2 regions of the Variovorax sp. AC194 genome follow, and region 1 is predicted to be linked to the other one. Evidence: predicted binding sites of a transcription regulator. Region 1 holds the regulator's gene; the other holds the start of a gene.
What was found. Region 1 encodes HrcA, which represses chaperone genes, less so after heat shock. Its sites were predicted from a motif close to TTAGCACTCNNNNNNNNNGAGTGCTAA; they were not measured.
Positions count from the first base shown of each region.

Region 2: the regulator HrcA is predicted to act here: its motif matches at 5,111-5,137, upstream of groES (co-chaperone GroES).

Region 1 covers NZ_OZ409823.1:1,473,567-1,483,543, reverse strand. The annotation lists gene ACZYRS_RS07040 (class I SAM-dependent methyltransferase) at 27-629, shown strand; gene ACZYRS_RS07035 (hypothetical protein) at 651-1,094, opposite strand; tRNA gene ACZYRS_RS07030 (tRNA-Arg) at 1,227-1,303, opposite strand; tRNA gene ACZYRS_RS07025 (tRNA-Ile) at 1,376-1,452, opposite strand; gene hrcA (heat-inducible transcriptional repressor HrcA) at 1,484-2,491, opposite strand; gene ACZYRS_RS07015 (NAD kinase) at 2,523-3,434, shown strand; gene recN (DNA repair protein RecN) at 3,436-5,118, shown strand; gene rapZ (RNase adapter RapZ) at 5,115-5,990, shown strand; gene mutY (A/G-specific adenine glycosylase) at 6,008-7,045, opposite strand; gene ACZYRS_RS06995 (dynamin family protein) at 7,080-9,047, opposite strand; gene mutM (bifunctional DNA-formamidopyrimidine glycosylase/DNA-(apurinic or apyrimidinic site) lyase) at 9,136-9,948, opposite strand.
Region 2 covers NZ_OZ409823.1:5,714,219-5,724,195, forward strand. The annotation lists gene ACZYRS_RS27150 (PepSY-associated TM helix domain-containing protein) at 1-1,165, opposite strand, end outside; gene ACZYRS_RS27155 (TonB-dependent siderophore receptor) at 1,197-3,293, opposite strand; gene ACZYRS_RS27160 (phospholipase D family protein) at 3,391-5,055, shown strand; gene groES (co-chaperone GroES) at 5,220-5,510, shown strand; gene groL (chaperonin GroEL) at 5,541-7,193, shown strand; gene xylB (xylulokinase) at 7,349-8,818, opposite strand; gene ACZYRS_RS27180 (AraC family transcriptional regulator) at 8,841-9,797, opposite strand; gene ACZYRS_RS27185 (carbohydrate kinase family protein) at 9,829-9,977, opposite strand, start outside.

The sequences.
Region 1 (9,977 bases):
CCTGGCTGCGAGACGAGTACCTCTGCATGTCCTGCCGCTCGATTCCTCGGCAGCGGCATCTTCAACTCATCCTGGACACCTATTTCCCTGGCTGGGAAAGCCAGCAGATCCATGAGTCCTCGCCTTCGAACGGATTGATAGGCCAGCTTTGCCCTGGCTACTCCTACTCGTTCTATTTTGACGAAGAACACATCGGACAGGACGTTAACGGCAGGCGCTGCGAGAACCTGGAGCATCTGACTTTTGCTGACGGGTCATTCGATCTGTTCCTGACACAGGACGTGTTCGAACACGTCTTCGATCCGGCGAAAGCGGCCAAGGAAATCATGCGGGTGCTCAAGCCTGGAGGCGCGCACGTCTTCACCGCGCCGAAGCACAAGGGAATGAGGAAGAGCTTTCAGCGCGCGGCGTTCGAGGGCTCGCAGATCGTTCATTTCGCGGAAGAGTCCTATCACGGCAATCCTGTCGGCGACGGCAAGGCGCTCGTGACATGGGATTACGGAGACGATTTCGAATTCTTGCTCAACACCTGGTGCGGCTATCCGCTGGCGACCTACATCACGCGCGATCGATCGCTCGGCATCGATGGAGAATTCCTCGAGGTGTTCGTCATGAGAAAGCCTCTGTAAGGCGCGCTTCGCGCGGTTGAATCAACCCAGGTCCGAGCGCTTGCAGTCGAACGACAGGGTCGGCTCGACATTTCGCAAGGCAGGCACCTTGTTGACAAAGACAACCCCCACCCTGGCCAGTTGCCACTCGCCGGCCTTGAACAGCTTGAAGAGGCTCGTGACCTCATCTCCGGCCGCGGGAATGGAGTTGAAGAGATAGACGGGCTCGCCGGAGGAAGTCCCTTCCATGTTCACCAGCTCGGCGCGCATCTTGCCCATGGTCTCGGTGTCTTTCGTCCTGGAGCGCACGACGTCCATGTTGACGGTTCGCGAATGCTCGTCGATGGCGATGCGGCGAATCCAATGGAAAGAGCCGGCCGAGCCGCCCGGGCTCGGCACACATGCAATGGTCCCCGCAGACGCCGAGCCCGCTGCCGAAAGCAGCAGGAGCAGTTGGCATGCGAGCCGCGTGATTCGAGTGTTCATGACCGGGACTTTAGCGCCCCGACGTCGGGGCACCAGCAGCCGATCGCGCATCGACTCTTGACCTCAACCCAGGCGGGCGGCGCCCCAAAAGAAAATGGCCTAGAAGGTAAACCTTCTAGGCCATCAAGAGAGTGGTGCGGCTGGCAGGAATTGAACCCACGACCCCTTGGTTCGTAGCCAAGTACTCTATCCAACTGAGCTACAGCCGCACAGCTTGCAATTATAGCATGCGTTTTTCACGCCTTCTGGGCCTGCATGATCGAAAGTTGAAAATGCAGTGTTGGTAGGCCGTGATGGGCTTGAACCATCGACCAACGGATTATGAGTCCGCTGCTCTAACCAACTGAGCTAACGGCCCACTGGGCCACGATTCTATTCGCCGCGGCAGCCTACTTGCGGTGGCTCAGCGCATTGCTCACCAGCCGCGACGTGATGTCCACGATCTGGATCATGCGCTCGTACGGCATGCGCGTCGGCCCGATCACGCCCAGCGTGCCCACCACCTGCCCGTCGACCTCATAGTTGGCGCTGACGATGGAGAGCTCCTCGAACGGCACCACCTGACTTTCGCCGCCGATGAAAATGCGCACGCCCTCGGCCTTGCTCGACACGTCGAGCAATCGCATCAGCTGCGCCTTCTGCTCGAAGAGCTCGAAGGCGCGGCGCAGTTGGCCCATGTCGCTGGAGAAGTCCGTCACCGCGAGCAGGTTGCGCTCGCCGGAAATCACGACATCGTCTTCCTGTGCCTCGGTCAGCACTTCGGAGCTCACCTGGACCGCTGCCTGCATGAGGGCGGCAATTTCCCCGCGCAGTTTCTCGACCTCGGACTGCAGACGATCGCGCACCTGCTCGATCGTGAGGCCCGCGTAGTGCGCGTTGATGTAGTTGGACGCCTCGACCAACTGCGACTGCGAATAGTCGGCCTCCGGAAAGATCACCCGGTTCTGCACGTCGCCGTCGGGCGAGACGATGATCACCAGCAGCCGGTTTTCAGACAGGCGCAGGAACTCGATCTGCTTGAACACCGAGGCGCGGCGCGGCGCCATCACCACGCCGACGAACTGCGACAGGTTCGACAGGATGTTCGCCGCGTTGGCGATCACCTTCTGCGGCTGGTCGGGCGCGAGGCTCGGCGTGCTCATCTGCTCGCGCTGCGCGGTGAGCATGGTGTCCACGAACAGGCGGTAACCGCGATGGGTAGGGATGCGGCCGGCCGAGGTGTGCGGGCTGGCGATCAGCCCCAGCGCCTCCAGGTCCGACATGACGTTGCGGATGGTCGCGGGCGACAAGTCCAGCCCCGCGGAACGCGACAGCGTGCGTGACCCGACGGGTTGCCCGTCGGCGATGTAGCGCTCGACGAGCGTCTTGAGCAGCAACTTGGCACGGTCGTCCAGCATTGAAAGATTTTAGTGTTGTAATTTGTGAGATATGACCTCCCGCTTCCGTCACGTCGCCCTGATCGGCAAATACCAGGCTTCCGGCGCCAGAGCGCAGGCCGATGCGCGCGACGGCGTCATGGAGACCATCGGCACCTTCCTGGAATCGCAGGGCTGCAAGGTCTTCGTCGAGCGCTCCACCTGCGAGGAAGAAGACGCCGGCGCCCCCGCCCATGCGCGCTACGAAGCCCTCTCGGTCGAGGAAATCGGCCAGCGCTGCGACCTCGGCCTGGTGGTGGGCGGCGACGGCACCATGCTGGGCATCGGCCGCCAGCTCGCCAGCTACGGCATCCCGCTGATCGGCATCAACCGCGGCCGGCTCGGCTTCATCACCGACATCCCGCTGGACAACTACCAGGCCACGCTGATCCCGATGCTGGCCGGCGAATACGAAGAAGACCATCGCAGCCTGATGCACGCGCAGGTCATGCGCGACGGCGTCTCGGTGTTCGATGCGCTCGCCATGAACGACGTGGTGGTCAACCGCGGCGCCACCTCCGGCATGGTCGAACTGCGCGTGTCGGTCGGCCGCCATTTCGTGGCCAACCAGCGCGCCGACGGCCTGATCATCGCCACGCCCACCGGATCGACCGCCTATGCGCTCTCGGCCGGCGGGCCCTTGCTTCATCCGGCCGTGCCCGGATGGGTGCTGGTGCCGATCGCGCCGCACACGCTCTCGAACCGACCGGTGCTGCTGCCCGATGCCGACGAGATCGTGATCGAGCTGGTCGGCGGGCGCGACGCCAGCGCCAATTTCGACATGCAGTCACTGGCCTCGCTCGCGATCGGCGATCGCGTGGTGGTGCGCCGCTCCGACTTCCGCGTGCGCTTCCTGCACCCGAGGGGCTGGAGCTATTTCGACACGCTGCGCAAGAAACTTCATTGGAACGAAGGGGGCTCCTGACATGGCGCTGCGACGCATCGCACTGCGCGACTTCGTGATCGTGCGATCACTCGAACTGGACCTGTCCGGCGGCTTCACGGTGTTGACCGGTGAAACCGGCGCGGGCAAGTCCATCTTGATCGACGCGCTGCAACTGGCGCTGGGCAACCGGGCCGACGCAGGCGCCGTGCGCGAAGGCGCCGAGCGCCTGGACGTGAGCGCCGAATTCGACGCCGACCCGGCCCTGGACAGCTGGCTCGACGAAGGCGGCTTCGAAGCCGGCGACGCACTGCTGCTGCGCCGCACCGTCGACCTGCAGGGCCGCAGCCGCGGATGGATCAACGGCAGCCCGGCCCCCGCCACGCAGCTGCGCGAACTGGGCGACCGGCTGCTCGACATCCACGGCCAGCACGCCTGGCAGAGCTTGACGCGCCCCGAGGCCGTGCGCGGCCTGCTCGATGCCTACGCGGGCGTGCGCACCGACGCGCTCGACGCCGCCTGGCAAGGCTGGCGCCAGGCCCTCTCCGCGCTCGAACACGCGCGCTCGGCGCAAGACTCGCTGCAGCGCGAACGCGAGCGACTGCAGTGGCAGATCTCCGAGGTCGCCAAGCTCGCGCCCGGCGCCGACGAGTGGGAAGAGCTTTCGACCAACCATTCGCGCATCTCCAACGCCCAGGCGCTGATCGACGCGGCGCAGGGCGCGAGCCAGGCGCTGGAAGACGACGACAACGGCGCCCTCTCCGCGCTCTCGCGCGCGGCGACGCTGCTGCAGAACTGCGAGCACATCGAACCCGAATTCCGCTCGCTGGGCGAAGTGCTCGCCTCCTGTGTGGCACAGGCCTCGGACGCCGCCCACACGCTGCACGGGTACCTGCGCGACGCCGAGGCCGATCCGCAGCGCCTGGCCGAGCTGGACGAGCGCATGGGCCTGTGGATGTCGCTCGCGCGCCGCTACAAGCGCACGCCGGGCGAGCTGCCCGCGCTGCTGGCCGGCTGGCAGGCCGAGCTGCAGGCGCTCGATGCGCAGAGCGATCTCGATGGCCTCGAGCGCGCCGAGCAGAACGCGCAGCAGGCTTACCTCAAAGAAGCCAAGGCGCTCGGCAAGGCCCGCAAGCAGGCCGCGCCGCGTCTGGCCCAGGCCGTCACGCAAGCCATGCAGGGCCTCGGCATGCAGGGCGGGCGCTTCGAGGTCGAGCTGCAGCCGCTGGCGCAGCCCGGCCGCGCGGGCCTGGAAGACATCGCCTTCCTCGTGGCCGGCCACACCGGCAGCACGCCGCGCGCCATCGGCAAGGTGGCCTCGGGCGGCGAGCTCTCCCGCATCGCGCTGGCGATTGCCGTGACGACCAGCCAGCTCGGCGCCGCGCAGACGCTGATCTTCGACGAGGTCGATGCCGGCGTCGGTGGCGCGGTCGCCGAAACCGTCGGCCGCCTCATGAAGCAGCTCGGTCGCGACCGCCAGGTGCTGGCCGTGACCCACCTGCCGCAGGTGGCCGCCTGCGCCGACCATCACCTCGTCGTGGCCAAGCGCCAGACGGCCGGTGCCGGCAAGGACGGCCCGCGCACCGAGAGCGGCGTGTCGCGCCTCGACGACGACACCCGCGCCAACGAAATCGCCCGCATGCTGGGCGGCGAGAAGGTTTCGCAGACCTCGCTGGCGCACGCCCGCGAGATGCTTGGCCACAAGACCTCGGCGACCACGCCATGAACCTCGACCTGGTGCTCATCACCGGCATGTCGGGGTCGGGCAAGTCCGTGGCGCTGCATGCGCTGGAAGACGCCGGCTACTACTGCGTCGACAACCTGCCGCCCGAACTGCTGACCTCGTTCATCGCGCTGCAGCACGAGCAGCAGGCCACGCGCGTGGCCATTGCGATGGACGTGCGCAGCGGCGTGTCGCTGCCGATCGTTCCGCAGCAGCTCGAGGCCCTGCGCCGCGATGGCGTCTCGCTGCGCTCGCTGTTCCTCGATGCGACCACCGACGCGCTGCTGCGCCGCTATTCGGAAACCCGCCGCCGCCATCCGCTGTCGCGCCAGGAAGGCCGCACCGACGTCCCCGAGCAGCACCGCGTGCTGGTGCAGGCCATCGAACTGGAGCGCGAGCTGCTGGCCGACCTGCGCGACGGCGCCGACGTGATCGACACCAGCCTCATCCGCCCCGCGCAGCTGCAGAGCTACATCAAGGCGCTGATTTCCGCGCCGCAGAGCGCGCTCACGCTGGTGTTCGAGTCGTTCGCCTTCAAGCGCGGCGTGCCGCTCGATGCGGACTACGTGTTCGACGTGCGCATGCTGCCCAACCCCCACTACGTGCCCGCGCTGCGCCCGCTCACGGGCCGCGACGCGCCGGTGATCGAATGGCTGCGGGAGCACGAAGACGTGGCGCGCATGTACGACGACATCGAGCAGTTCCTATCGCACTGGCTCGACGCATTGGCGCGCGACCATCGCAGTTACGTCACGGTGGCCATCGGCTGCACCGGTGGGCAGCATCGCTCGGTGTTTCTTGTCGAGCAACTGGCGCACACCTTCGGCGCCCGCTGGGGTTCGCTCAAGCGGCACCGCGAGCTCGACGCGAACTAGGCCCTAGGCCCTCGGCGCTAGGCCGCGCCGCTGTTCTCCAGCAGCTTGCGCACGGGCGCGGGCAGGCCGAGCCGGCCCCACTCCTCTGCTTCGACCCAGCGCGCAACGTCGCCCTGCGGTTGCACGCCTTGCAGCAGCACCGGATGCAGGTGCAGGTCCTTGTGGGTCAGCACATGCACGAAGGGCGCAAGGTCTTGCGCGCCATGCTGCGCAGCGGATGGCAGCGCAGCGAGCAGCTCGTCTCGGCTGTCGAACACCGGCAGGCAATGCAGCCCGGCCCAGATGCCCTTCGCCGGCCGCTTCTCGAGCCAGACCCGGCCTTGCGCATCGCGCGCCAGCAGCACCCAGAGCGACTGCGCGCTGCGCTTGAGCTTGCGGGTCTTGACGGGATAGCGCTCCGGCGATCCTTCGCGCAGGCCCACGCAGGTCTTGTTGACCGGGCAGATCATGCAGCTGGGCTTGCGCGGCAGGCAGACGGTGGCGCCCAGGTCCATGAGCCCCTGCGTGTAGCTCGCGATCGCTTCGCGCTCTTCGGCGGGCGGCAACAGGTGCGTCGCCTGGTCCCACAGCGCGCGCTCCTGCTTGGAAGAAGACAGGTCGCCGCCGAAGCCGAGCACGCGCGTCAGCACGCGCTTCACATTGCCGTCGAGGATCGCCACACGCTCGCCGAAGCAGAACGCCGCGATCGCGGCCGCGGTGGAGCGGCCGATGCCGGGCAAGGTCACCAGCTCCGCCGCGGTGTGCGGAAATTCGCCGCCGAATCGCTCGACGACTTCCTGCGCGCAGCGGTGCATGTTGCGCGCGCGGCTGTAGTAACCGAGACCGCTCCACAGTCCGAACACCTCGTCTTCGGTGCCCGCAGCCAGCGCCTTCACATCGGGAAAGCGTTCGAGAAAGCGCGCGAAGTAGCCCAGCACCGTCGTGACCTGCGTCTGCTGGAGCATCACCTCCGACAGCCAGACGCGGTACGGATCGCGCGTGTTCTGCCACGGCAGCTCGCTGCGCCCGTGGCTGCGCTGCCAGCTGACGATCTGCGCGGCGAAATCGGGCGGCATCTGCAAAGCGGCTGCCGCCGTGGAAGCGGAACGCTCAGGCCGCACGCAACTCGCTGAAGGGGGTTGCAGCAACAGCCTGCGGCTTGCCTTGCTGCGTGATCAGCGAGGTGAATTCACGCAGGCGGGCATGCAGCTCGGCCAGGTTGGTTTCCTGCGCCGCCAACTCGAGCAGCCGCTCGTCGAGATTGCCGGCCGCATTCTGGATGCGCTCGATCGCCTCGATGCGCTTGCTGAAGTTGCGGCGGCGCTCCTTGAGCTGCGCATCGATTTGCGCGCTCGCGCCCTTGCTCCAGCGCTCGACCTCGGTCATCGCGGCCTCGTTGACCAGTCGCAGCCGGCTGGCCAGCGCGCGAACCAGCTTGTCGCAGAAATCGGCCTGCGCGAGCTTGAGCAAATTGCCCACGCCCAGGTAATGGATGTGGCTGCGCTCGATCTGGCTCAACTCCTGCTCGAAGCCCGTGAGATCGGGCTCGGCCGGCGCCTGCAGGGTGAAGCCCTGCTCGGCGTTGAGCTGGCGGAAGGTGGCGTGCAGCATCGACTGGATCTCTGCCGTCGTCGCCTGCACTTCGCGCAGGTTGTTGCGCAGCGAATCGAAGGTCTCGCCGTACACCTTGCGCACATTGAGCTTGATGCCGGGGCGCTTGAGCGCGGCCGACAGCCGCACCATGTCGGCCTTGAGCGCGGTGCGGCCCAGCACGGCATACACCTCGCGCAGCAGCTTGCCCTGCACCGAGCGCAACGCCAGGATGCGGGTGTTGCTGCCCTCGAATTCGGCGTGTTCCTGGTCGATGCGCGAGCGCATGTGGCGGATCACCGAGACGTTCTTGCCGCGGAGGCCCTGCAGCTCGAGCGCCTGCTCCGACAGGTCGCGCTGGCGCACCTTCAGGATGCGCTCGGCCTCGGTGCGCAGCGCGGTCATGCCGGCATCGACGGCCAGGCGCAGCATGGTCTCGCGCTTGCCGAGCACGCCTTCGCCCAGCAGCGCTTCGAGCGCCGGCAGGCGGCTGGCTTCAAGCAGGCGCGCATCGTGCTGGATCTTGGCCTGCAGGCCCTTCTGCGCGGACACCGGCAACACCTGCGCGAGCGGCACGTCGAGCAGCCGGGCCGCGCTGTCGCGCTGGCGCTCGATCTGCAGTTCGATCTGCGCGTGGGTGCTCAGCGAGTCCCACATCGTGTCGATCTTGTTGAGCACCACGAAGCGCGTGTCGCCGCCTTCGTCCTCGGTGATGAGGTGTTCGCGCCAGATCGACAGGTCGGAACGCGTCACGCCGGTCTCGGCGCCCAGGATGAAGACCACGGCGTGCGCCTGCGGAATCAGGCTCACCGTGAGTTCGGGCTCGGCGCCGATCGCGTTCAGGCCAGGGGTGTCCAGAATGACCAGCCCCTGCTCCAGCAAGGGGTGCGGCATGTTGAGCACGGCATGGCGCCAGCGCGGAATTTCGACGCGGCCTTCGGCGTCCTGCACCGGGTTGTCGTCGGGCGTCTCGGGGTTCCAGAAGCCGAGCGCGCGGGCCTCGTCCTTGCTCACCCAGCGCACTTCGGCCACCTTGCCCATGGCCTGCGCCAGTTGCTCGGCGTTGCCGACCTCGATCGGGATCTCGGTCCAGCGGGTCGACTTTTCGCGCCAGTGCGTCAGCGAATGCGGCTCCAGGCGGGTTTCGATCGGCAACAGCCGCAGCTTGGGCGCGATCGCCGGGTCGTAGCCCAGCTCGGTCGGGCACATCGTGGTGCGCCCCGCGCTCGCGGGCATGATGCGGCGCCCGTAGTCGGCAAAGAAGATCGCATTGATCAGCTCCGACTTGCCGCGTGAGAACTCGGCCACGAACGCGACCATCACCTTGCTGGTGCGGATCTGCAGTTCTAGCCCCCGCAGGCGCTCGGCCACGGCCTGGTCGAGCAGCTCGTTCTCGGTCAGCCAGCGGGACAGCCACTGCAGCCGATGGGCGAAGTTGCTCCGCCACGCACCGTGCTGATCGAGTTGTTGGTTGAAAGAGCGGCTCAAGGGAAATATGTAAGAAAGAACTTACAAATATAGCATCGCAAACTGCGTAGCGCCTGTTTCCGGGACATTCAATCGCAGGCGGAACCCTCTACTTTTGACAATTGGGACAAAAATAAGTGGAGCGCTGCCCTTGGCGCAGCAGCCGGATCGGCGTTGCGCAGACCCGACACGGCTCGCCGGCCCGCCCGTAAACGGTGGCTTCGAGCTGGAAATAGCCGTTCTGGCCGTCCACGTTGGAGAAGTCACGCAGCGTGCTGCCGCCCTTCTCGACCGCCCTGGCCAGGATTTCGCGCACCGCCGCATGGAGCTTGGCGGCCCGCGGCCGGCTGATGCGCGCGGCCGACAGGGTCGGACGGATGCCGGCCTGGAACAGCGCCTCCGATGCATAGATGTTGCCCACCCCCACCACCACGTCGCCCGCCAGCAGCACCTGCTTGACGGCGGTCCTGCGCTTGCGCAGGCCCGCGTGGAAGGCGTCGAGGTCGAAGGCGTCGCCCAGCGGCTCCATGCCCAGGCCGCCGAGCAGCTTGATGGCCCAGGGCGCGGCCTCGTCGTCCACGTAGACCACGGCGCCGAAGCGGCGCGGGTCGTTCAGCCGCAGGGTGCCGCGGTCGGTGACGAGGTCGAAGTGATCGTGCGTGCCGGGCGGCGGCAACGCCGCGTCGAAGCGCAGGCTGCCCGACATGCCCAGGTGCAGCAGCAGCAAGCCCCGGTCCAGGTCGATCAACAAATATTTACCGCGCCGCCGCACCTCGCGCACATGCCGCCCGACCAGTGCCTCGGGCACCACCATCAGGGCCCAGCGCAACGGTTTTCCGATGCGCACGGCGTCGATGCGCGCGCCGGCGATTCGGTCGGCAAAACCGCGGCGGGTGACTTCGACTTCGGGTAACTCAGGCATGAAAGTAAAACTCCGGCGAAGACGTAGCC
Region 2 (9,977 bases), 4.2 Mb from region 1:
ATCCCGCGGGTGGCGCGCGCTCCGTGGCGGGCGCGGTCGCGGTCGCGGTCGCGGTCGATTTGGCCGGCACGGTGTTGCCGCGCTTGAGCCAGAGATAGAGCCCGCTGCCAAGCACGATGATGGTGGCGATGTCCAGCAGCGCCCAGAGGATCTGCATCGGCATGCCGCCGTAGTCGCCGAAGTGCAGCGGCTGCGACACCAGGAGCGCCGTGAGGTACCAGGGCATCTTCGGCGCCGCCGTCACTTCCGCGGTCTTGGCATCGACCAGCACGGGCTGCAGGAGCTTGGAGGTGAAGGGCTCGTTGCCGCGCATGAAGAAGGTGTTGTGGTGCGGGCTGGAGAACGAGGTGCCGGGGAAAGCGATGAACGACAGCTTCATGCCGGGCGTGCGCTGCATGGCCTCGTCCATCGAGCGCTGCACCGAGCCGCGCTCGGCCGCGGGCACGATGGGCTCGTTCTTGTAGGGCGTGAGCAGCGCGCTGAGCTGGTCGTACTGCCAGTACTTGATGACCAGGTCGGCCCACGTGTTGATCATGCCGGTGGAGCCCACCACGAACAGCCACACCAGCGTGACCACGCCCAGGAGGTTGTGCAGGTCGAGCCACTTCAGGCGCGGGCGCTTCTCGCGGCGCACGGTGCCGAAATCGAGTTTGCGCATGAAGGGCGAATAGAGCACCACGCCCGAGACGATCGCCACCAGCAGCAGCAGGCCCATGAAGCCCAGGAAGAGCTTGCCCGCCAGGCCCGCGAACAGGTCCACGTGCAGCTTGAACATCACGTACATGAAGCCCTCGTCGAACTTGGGCTGGGCCAGCACGACGCCGGTGCGCGCGTCGACCGCGACCGACTTGAAGTCGTCGGTGGGCTCGGGCGTGGGCGTGAGCGTGACGAACCACAGGCCGTCGTCGTCCTCGGGCTGCGAGGCGAACTGCACCACCCGATCGGGGTGCTTGGCCTTGGCGATCTCCAGCACCTTGTCCAGGCTCACCCGCGGCGTGTTCGCCGGCATCTTGGGTGCCTCGACCTCGGTGCCCAGCAGGTGGCCGATCTCGTGGTGGAAGATCAGCGGCAGCCCGGTGATGCACAGGAGCAGCATGAACACCGTGCACACGAGGCTGCTCCACTTGTGCACCCAGGCCCAGGTCTTGATCTTTCGGCTGTTCATGTCGTCGTGCTCTGTGGGTTGAAGGCGGAGTTTAGAAGCGGTAGGTCGCGCTCGCGACGACGTTGCGGCGGGAGCCATACCAGCAGTCGCCGCGCGACAGGCAGGTGCTGAAGTACACCTTGTCCGTCACGTTGTTGATGTTGAGCGCATAGCGCCACTGCGCGGTCTCGTAGGCGAACACCAGGTCGGCCAGCGCGATGCCCGGCACGCGCGGGCCCACGCCGAACTGGGTGTCGCGGAACGAGCTCATCAGGCGCACGCCGGCACCGGCCGAGAAGCCGTTCACGCCGCCGATCGAGAAGCGGTACTTGGCCCAGACGCTGGCCTGGTGCTTGGGCAGGCCCTCGATCTGCGCGTCGGCATCGGTGTAGTTGTAGTGGGCGACCAGGTCCAGGTCGCGGCCGATCGAGCCCTTGGCCTCGAGCTCGACGCCCTTGGTCTTGGTGAGGCCGCGCTGCGAGAACACGTTCGGCTGCTCCTCGACGATCTGGTTCTTCTCGCGCAGGTCGTACACCGCGGCGCTGAAGGCCAGGGCGCGGTCCTTGGGCTCGTATTTCACGCCCACTTCCCATTGCTCGCCGCGCAGCGGCGTGAAGATGCGCCCCTGGCGCGGCGACTGCGGCGTGAACGACTCGCTGTAGCTCACGTAGGGCGACCAGCCCGAGGGCGAGGCGTACATGAGGCCGAAGCGCTTGGTGGTGGCGCTGCTCTTTTGCTCGTCGCTGCCGGCGGCGCTGGAGACGGCCTTGTCGTGGCGCAGGCCCGCGACGACGATCCAGTTATCGAGCTTGATCTGGTCCTGCAAGTACAGGCCGGTCTGGCGCTGGCGGGTGCGCGGCAGCGCGACGGCTTCGGGCACGTCGCGATGGCCGTAGACCGGCGCGTAGACGTCGATGGTGTCGACGGTCGTGCCGCTCCAGACGTTCTCGCGCTGGCGCGCGAAGTCCGCGCCGACGAGCAGCGTGTGCTTCAGCGCCCCGGTCTGGAAATGGCCTTCGACGTGGTTGTCCAGCGTCTGGGTGCGGTTCAGGGTCAGCTGGTTGTCGAAGTAGCGGCCGAGCACGCGCTTGGAGACGGGGTCGCTGGACCAGCTGTCGAAACCGCTGAATGCGGCGCCGTAGTGGTACTGGTTGGCGTTTTCGTTCTGCGCGTAGCGGAAGTTCTGGCGCACGGTCCAGTTGTCGTTGAACTTGTGCTCGAACAGCCAGCCGAAGGTCTTGCGCTCGCTGTTGTAGAAGTCGCCCGGCTCGCCGATGAAGCGACTGGCCGGGAGGCGCCCGTTCGGGTTCGGCAGCAGCGTGCCCTCCCACGGCAGGAACTGCGAGCTGCTGCCGCTCTTGTCTTTTTGCCACAGGCCTTGCAGCGTGAGCGAGGTCGCCGCGCTGGGCCGCCAGGTGAGCGAAGGGGCGATCAGGCTGCGGTCGTCGGGCACGTAGTCGACCTGCGTGTCGGACTTGCGCTGCAGGGCGATCAACCGGTACGACAGGGAGCCGTCGGCATTGAGCGGGCCTGTCAGGTCGGCCTGGATCTGCTTGCGGCCGAAACTGCCGAACTGCACGCCCACTTCGCGCTGGGCTTCCTGCAGCGGCCGCTTGCTGACCATGTTGACCACGCCCGCGGCCGTGCCCGCGCCGAACAGCATGCCCGAGGGGCCGCGCAGCACTTCGAGCCGCTCCAGCGTGTAGGGCTCGGTGCGGGTGGTGCTGGTGTAGTAGCCGTAGGCCTGGCGCAGGCCGTCCAGGTAGACGTCGGGGTAGGCGCCGCGCACGCGCACCGAGTCGGTCCGCGAGTCGAGGCCGTAGGCGTCGGAGCGCACGCCGGCGGCGTAGTTGAGCGCGTCCTGCAGGCTGGTCGCGCCCTGGTCGACGATCTGGTCGCGCGTGACGATGGTCACGGATTGGGGCGTTTCGGACAGCGGCGTGTCGGTCTTGGTGGCGGTCGTGGCGTTTTTCGCGCGGTAGCCGATGACGGGGGTGGTGGCGGTTTCGGGGGCGGCGTTCGCATCGACCCGTATTTCAGACAGCGAACCCTCTGCGGCGGTCTGCGCCAACACCTGGTGCTGCATGTAAACGGCCATGCATCCCACCAGCACCGAAGCGGCTCTGCGCCGCACCAACGTCCTCTTCATCCTGCTCCACTCCAAATATCAATTAAGAACCATTCTCATTGTAATAGTCACAAAGTCTCAATCCATCCCATTTCCAAGCTCGGCGAAGGGAGTTGCGTTGCGAATTCGCGTCCTCGGCCCGGAGCAGAGCGGCTACGATGCCGCGGCACGTTTTTCCGTGCTGGCAGGCCTCATGCACAAGCTCATCGCCCTTCTGTTTCCTGCGCTGCGCGCCCCGGTTCTGCTGCTGATCGCGCTGGTGCTGACCGGCTGCGCCGGACTGCCGCCGCGCACGCCCGAGCCGCCGACCCAGGCCATCGCGGCCTCCCCCGCCACCGCGCTCGGCCACGCCGCCATCCGCTTGAACACGCCGCCCGACGGGCTCTCCAGCCTCCGGCCGCTGATCGAGTCGTCCTATGCGCTCGACGCGCGGCTGGAGCTCATCCGGCGCGCCCAGTCCTCGCTCGACGTGCAGACCTACCAACTGGGCAACGACAAGACCGGCCGGCTCCTGCTGCGCGAGTTGCGCGATGCCGCCCGGCGCGGCGTGCGCGTGCGCCTTTTGCTCGACGATTTCTACACGGCCGGCATGGACCGCCTCCTGCTGGGCCTGGCCGCCGAGCCCAACGCCGAAGTCCGGCTGTTCAACCCCTTCGTCAACCTGCGCGACCACTCGCCGGGGCGATGGCTGGAGTTTTTCGGCGATTTCCGACGGCTCAACCACCGCATGCACAACAAGCTGTTCGTGGCCGACGGCGCCATGGCCATCGCGGGCGGCCGCAACCTCGCCGACGAGTATTTCCAGCGCAGCGAAGTCGCGAACTTCATCGATTTCGAACTGGTCATGGCCGGCCCGGTGGTGCCGGAATCGGCCGCCATCTTCGACACCTACTGGAACAGCGACGTGGTCTACCCGCTCCAGCGGGTCGCCGGCACCACCCGCACGCCGGCCGAGCTGAAGTCTGCGTTCGATGCCGACACCGGCCCCGCCCACGCGCCGCCGCCCGATCCGCTGCCCGCCACCGATCTGCTGGGCGACCCGCCGCTGGCCGCGCAGCTGGCGAACATCGACGAGGCGAAATGGATGCGCGCGGAAGCGCATGCCACCGCCGACAGCCCCAACAAGGCACTGGGCGTGATGGCGCACCCCACCGAGTCGCTGGCCCAGCGCTTCCACGAGATGCTGGCCACCGCCCAGTCGAACGTGGTGGTGATCTCGCCCTACTTCATCCCCGGCGACGAGGGCATGGCGCGCATTCGCATGGGGCGCGAGCACGGGATCAACATCACCGTCATCACCAATTCGCTCGCCGACAGCGACGAGCCGCTGGTCAACATCAACTACAACCGCTACCGCGTCGACATGCTCAAGCTGGGCGTGAACCTGTACGAGGTCAGCACCCAGCAGCTGCGCCGCAGCGGCCAGTTCCGCGACCTGCTCAAGAAGGCGCGTGGCCGGCTGCACGCCAAGCTGGCGCTGGTCGACCGCCAGTGGGTGCTGCTCGGCTCCATGAACCTGGATCCGCGCTCGGCCCGGCTGAACACCGAGTTCGGCGTGCGGGTGCGCAGCTTCGACCTCACGCAGGCGCTGCTTTTCGCCTACCAGTTGGACGACATCGAGGGCGTCTACCGCGTCGTGCTCAAGCCCGACGGCCAGAACGTGCAGTGGATCGGCACCGGCGACGTCACCAACGAAGTGCTCGACAGCGAGCCCGACTCCAGCATGCTGACCCGGCTGCAATTGCTGCTTTTCTCGTGGTTCGTGCCCACGGACCAGTTGTAAGCGACCGCCCGCCGGCAACCCCCAGGCCTTGAAAGGCCACCGATTGCCCTTATGATTAGCACTCGCTGATGATGAGTGCTAACAAGCCCTCGCTCCCAGTCGATGGGCCGCCGACCTTCAGTCCGGTGCCCGACCCCAACCCCGTTTCTTATCCAGGAGATGCAATGAAACTTCGTCCTTTGGCCGATCGTGTGATCGTCAAGCGTATCGACAGCGAAACCAAGACCGCCTCCGGTATCGTCATCCCCGACGCAGCCGCAGAAAAGCCCGATCAGGGCGAAGTCCTGGCCGTGGGCCCGGGCAAGCGCACCGACAAGGGCGAACTGACCGCACTGACCGTCAAGGTCGGCGATCGCGTCCTGTTCGGCAAGTACAGCGGCCAGACCGTCAAGGTCGACGGTGACGAATTGCTCGTCATGAAGGAAGACGACCTGTTCGCGGTCGTCGAGAAGTAATCCATTCCATCCCATTCGGAGTAAACAAACATGGCAGCAAAAGACGTAGTCTTCGGCGGTGAAGCCCGCGCACGCATGGTCGAGGGTGTCAACATCCTGGCCAACGCAGTCAAAGTGACCCTGGGCCCCAAGGGCCGCAACGTGGTGCTCGAACGCTCGTTCGGCGCCCCCACGGTGACCAAGGACGGTGTGTCGGTCGCCAAGGAAATCGAACTCAAGGACAAGCTGCAGAACATGGGCGCCCAGCTCGTGAAGGAAGTGGCCTCCAAGACCAGCGACAACGCTGGTGACGGCACCACGACCGCTACGGTCCTGGCACAAGCCATCGTCCGCGAAGGCTTCAAGCTGGTGGCTGCCGGCATGAACCCGATGGACCTGAAGCGCGGCATCGACAAGGCTGTCACGGCCCTGGTCGCCGAGCTGAAGAAGGCTTCCAAGCCCACCACCACCTCCAAGGAAATCGCGCAAGTCGGCTCCATCTCGGCCAACAGCGACGAAACCATCGGCAAGCTCATCGCTGACGCGATGGACAAGGTCGGCAAGGAAGGCGTGATCACCGTGGAAGACGGCAAGTCGCTGGACAGCGAACTGGACGTCGTCGAAGGCATGCAGTTCGACCGCGGCTACCTGTCGCCCTACTTCATCAACAACCCCGAGAAGCAATCGGCGTTGCTGGACAACCCCTTCGTGCTGCTGTTCGACAAGAAGATCAGCAACATCCGTGACCTGCTGCCGGTGCTGGAGCAAGTCGCCAAGGCTGGCCGTCCGCTGCTGATCATTGCCGAAGAAGTCGAAGGCGAAGCCCTGGCTACCTTGGTCGTGAACACGATCCGCGGCATCCTGAAGGTCGTGGCCGTCAAGGCGCCTGGCTTCGGCGACCGCCGCAAGGCCATGCTCGAAGACATCGCCATCCTCACGGGCGGCAAGGTCATCGCTGAAGAAGTGGGCCTCACGCTCGAGAAGGTGACGCTGGCCGACCTGGGTCAAGCCAAGCGCATCGAAGTGGGCAAGGAAAACACCATCATCATCGACGGCTCCGGCGCTGCCGGCGACATCGAAGCCCGCGTGAAGCAAGTGCGCGTGCAGATCGAAGAAGCCACCAGCGACTACGACCGTGAAAAGCTGCAAGAGCGCGTGGCCAAGCTGGCCGGCGGCGTGGCAGTGATCAAGGTCGGCGCTGCCACCGAAGTCGAAATGAAGGAAAAGAAGGCCCGCGTCGAAGATGCACTGCACGCCACCCGCGCTGCCGTGGAAGAAGGCGTCGTGGCTGGCGGCGGCGTGGCGCTGCTGCGTGCCAAGCAAGCCGTGGGCGAGTCGGTCAAGGGCGACAACGCCGACCAGGAAGCCGGCATCAAGCTGGTGCTCAAGGCCATCGAAGCGCCCCTGCGCGAAATCGTGAACAACGCCGGCGGCGAAGCCTCGGTGGTGGTGAACGCTGTGTTGGCCGGCAAGGGAAACTACGGCTTCAACGCTGCGAACGACACGTACGGCGACATGCTCGAGCTGGGCATCCTGGACCCGACGAAGGTCACCCGCACCGCACTGCAGAACGCCGCCTCGGTGTCCTCGCTGCTGCTGACGACCGAAGCCATGGTCGCTGACGCACCGAAGGACGAATCGGGTGCCGGCGGCGGCATGCCCGACATGGGCGGAATGGGCGGCATGGGCGGCATGGGCATGTAATGCCCGGCTGAGCACTGCTCACCAAAACGAAAGGGCCGCGCAAGCGGCCCTTTTTTCGTTTGCTCTCGCATTCAAAGCCGTTCGGGCTGAGCCTGTCGAAGCCGTGCGCAAGGCTTCGACAGGCTCAGCCCGAACGGTTTGTCGTGCGTTGGCGGTTATCGAAACTGATCGCGCAACGCCATGTACAGCACCTGGAATCGCGCATGCCGCGTCCTGTGCCCATCGGCCCCTTCGGACGAAGGCGTGAGCTTCTGCTTGACCGGCGGCAGCGTGCACACCTCGGCCACCGCACCGCCATCGGCCAGCCATGCGAGCCGCGCCGCGCCGAGCGCACCACCCGTCTCGCTGCCCGCATACAGCGTGAGCGGCACCTGGAAGATGTCGGCCAGCAACTGCCCCCACCAGATGCTGCGCGCACCACCGCCCACCAACGCCACTTCGCGCAACGGCATGTCGGCGGGCAGCCGCAGCGTGTCGAAGCCGTCGCGCAACCCGAAGCTCACGCCCTCGACCACCGCATAGGCGATCTCGGCCGGGCCATGCGCGTGCGTGAGGCCGAACAGCGCGCCCTGCGCATTCGGGTTGTTGTGCGGCGAGCGTTCGCCCGACAGGTACGGCAGGAACAGCGGGCAACGCGCCCGGTCCGCCAGCGCCACCGACGCCGCTGCTTCGAGCAGCGCCGCCTCGTCGGCGAACTTGAATGTCTTCGCGGCCCAGCTGACCGCGCTCGCGGCCGAGAGCATCACCGACATCTGGTGCCAGCGCTTGGGCAGCGCATGACAGAAGGCATGCATCGCCTGCGCGGGATTCGGCAAAAAGCGATCGGTCGAGACGAACACCACGCCCGACGTGCCGAGCGACACGAAGCCCTGTCCCGGCTCGACCAGCCCCATGCCGACCGCGCTGGCCGCGTTGTCGCCCGCGCCACCCGCGATGAGCACGGCGCCACTGCCCACGCCCCAACGCTCGGCCAACTCGGGCTTGAGCGTCGCCGACACCTCGCTGCCTTCGACCAGCCGCGGCATGTGGTCGCGCGTGAGCCCCGTGGCCGCGAGCAGTTCGTCGGACCAGTCGCGCGCACCCACATCGAGCCACAGCGTGCCGGCCGCATCCGACATCTCGCTGACCGCCTCGCCGCTGAGCATGAAGCGCAGCCAGTCCTTGGGCAGCAGCACGCGCGCCGTGCGCTGGAAGATCTCGGGCTCGTGCTCGCGCACCCACAGGAGCTTGGGCGCCGTGAACCCGGGCATCGCGAGGTTGCCCGCGATCTCGCCCAGGCGCGGCACGGCGCGTGTGAGCGCCTCGCACTGCGCGCCGCTGCGCCCGTCGTTCCAGAGAATGGCAGGACGCAGCACCTCGCCCGCCGCATCGAGCAGCGTCGCGCCATGCATCTGGCCCGACAGGCCGATGGCGCGCACCGCCGACAGCGCTTCCGCATGCGAACCCCGAAGCTGCGCCATGACCTCTTCGAGCGCCTGCCACCATTGGCTGGGCGCCTGCTCCGACCAGAGCGGTTGCGGCCGTTCGACCGTGAGTGCCGCGCGCGCCACGCCGACGATGCGGTGATCGCCCGCGAGCAGCAGCGCCTTGAGCTCGGACGTGCCGAGGTCGAGTCCCAGATACAAGATGAGCTCCCTGCTTTTCTGACTACGAAGAAATGCCCGAGCCGAAGCGCGTATCGGCCTGGCGCCGGAATTCGCTGGGCGTCATGCCCTTGATCTCCAGGAAGCGCCGGTTGAAATTCGCCACGTTGTTGAAGCCGACCTGGTAGCAGATGTCCGTCACGTAGTGGTCGGTCTGCATCAGCAGGTGGCACGCGCTGTTGATGCGCACGCGGTTGACGAAATCGGTGAAGCTGTTGCCCGTGGAGCGCCGGAAGAAGCGGCTGAAGCGGCTCTCGCTCATGCCCAGTTCGGCCGCCACGTCCGACATCGAGATCGGCTCGGCCATGTTGTTGGTGATGCGGTTGACGACGTCGTTGATCTGGTCGACCTGCGCATCGCCGTCGCTGCCCTGCACGCCCTGCATCTGCACGCTCGAGAGCAGGCGGTAGTCGGTGCATTGCGCGAGGTCGGCCATGAATTCCAGGAACAGCCCGAGCCGGCGCACGCCGCGCGCGGCCTTGATGTTGTCCCAGTGCGCCTGCGCCTGCTGCGACATGCCGAAGAACTCGATGCCGTGGCGCGCGCGCTCCAGCAGCTGCATCACTTCGCGCAGCTCGGAAATCTCGGCAGCAGCCCGCTCGATCGGCTCGTGGCGGAACTGGATCACCCGGTCGCGCCCCGCGGCGCCGCCTTCGGGCACGTCGAGCGAGATCCAGTTGTGCGGCAGCCGCGGCCCGCACAGCACCAGGTGCCCGGGCTGGAACGGCCCGATCCAGTCGCCGATGAAGGCCTTGCCCGAGGTCTCGGTGATCAGGTGCAGCTCGTAGTCTTCATGGAAGTGCCAGCGCACCAGCGGGCTCGGAAAGCCGTGCGCGAGGCATCGCACCAAGCCGGTTTCTTCGGGCGCCTCGTAGCCCAGCGAGGGCGAGCGCGCGAAGTCGCGCTCCAGCTCGGGTTGGCGCTGACGGGGGACCGAACGTTTGCGTGGGGACGTCGTCATGGCGGCAGAAGGGCAAGGCCTGGAAGCAGCCTCAATTGTCCGCCTGGGCGAGCGCGTTGTGAACGGCTTCCAGGGTGGGTGGGTCCGCGCCCTCGCGGGTGCAGTTCAGGGCGGCGGCGGTGGCGGCGAAGCGCATCACTTCGGTCCAGCTCTCGTCGCTCAGTTCGCCAAGCTGGGCCG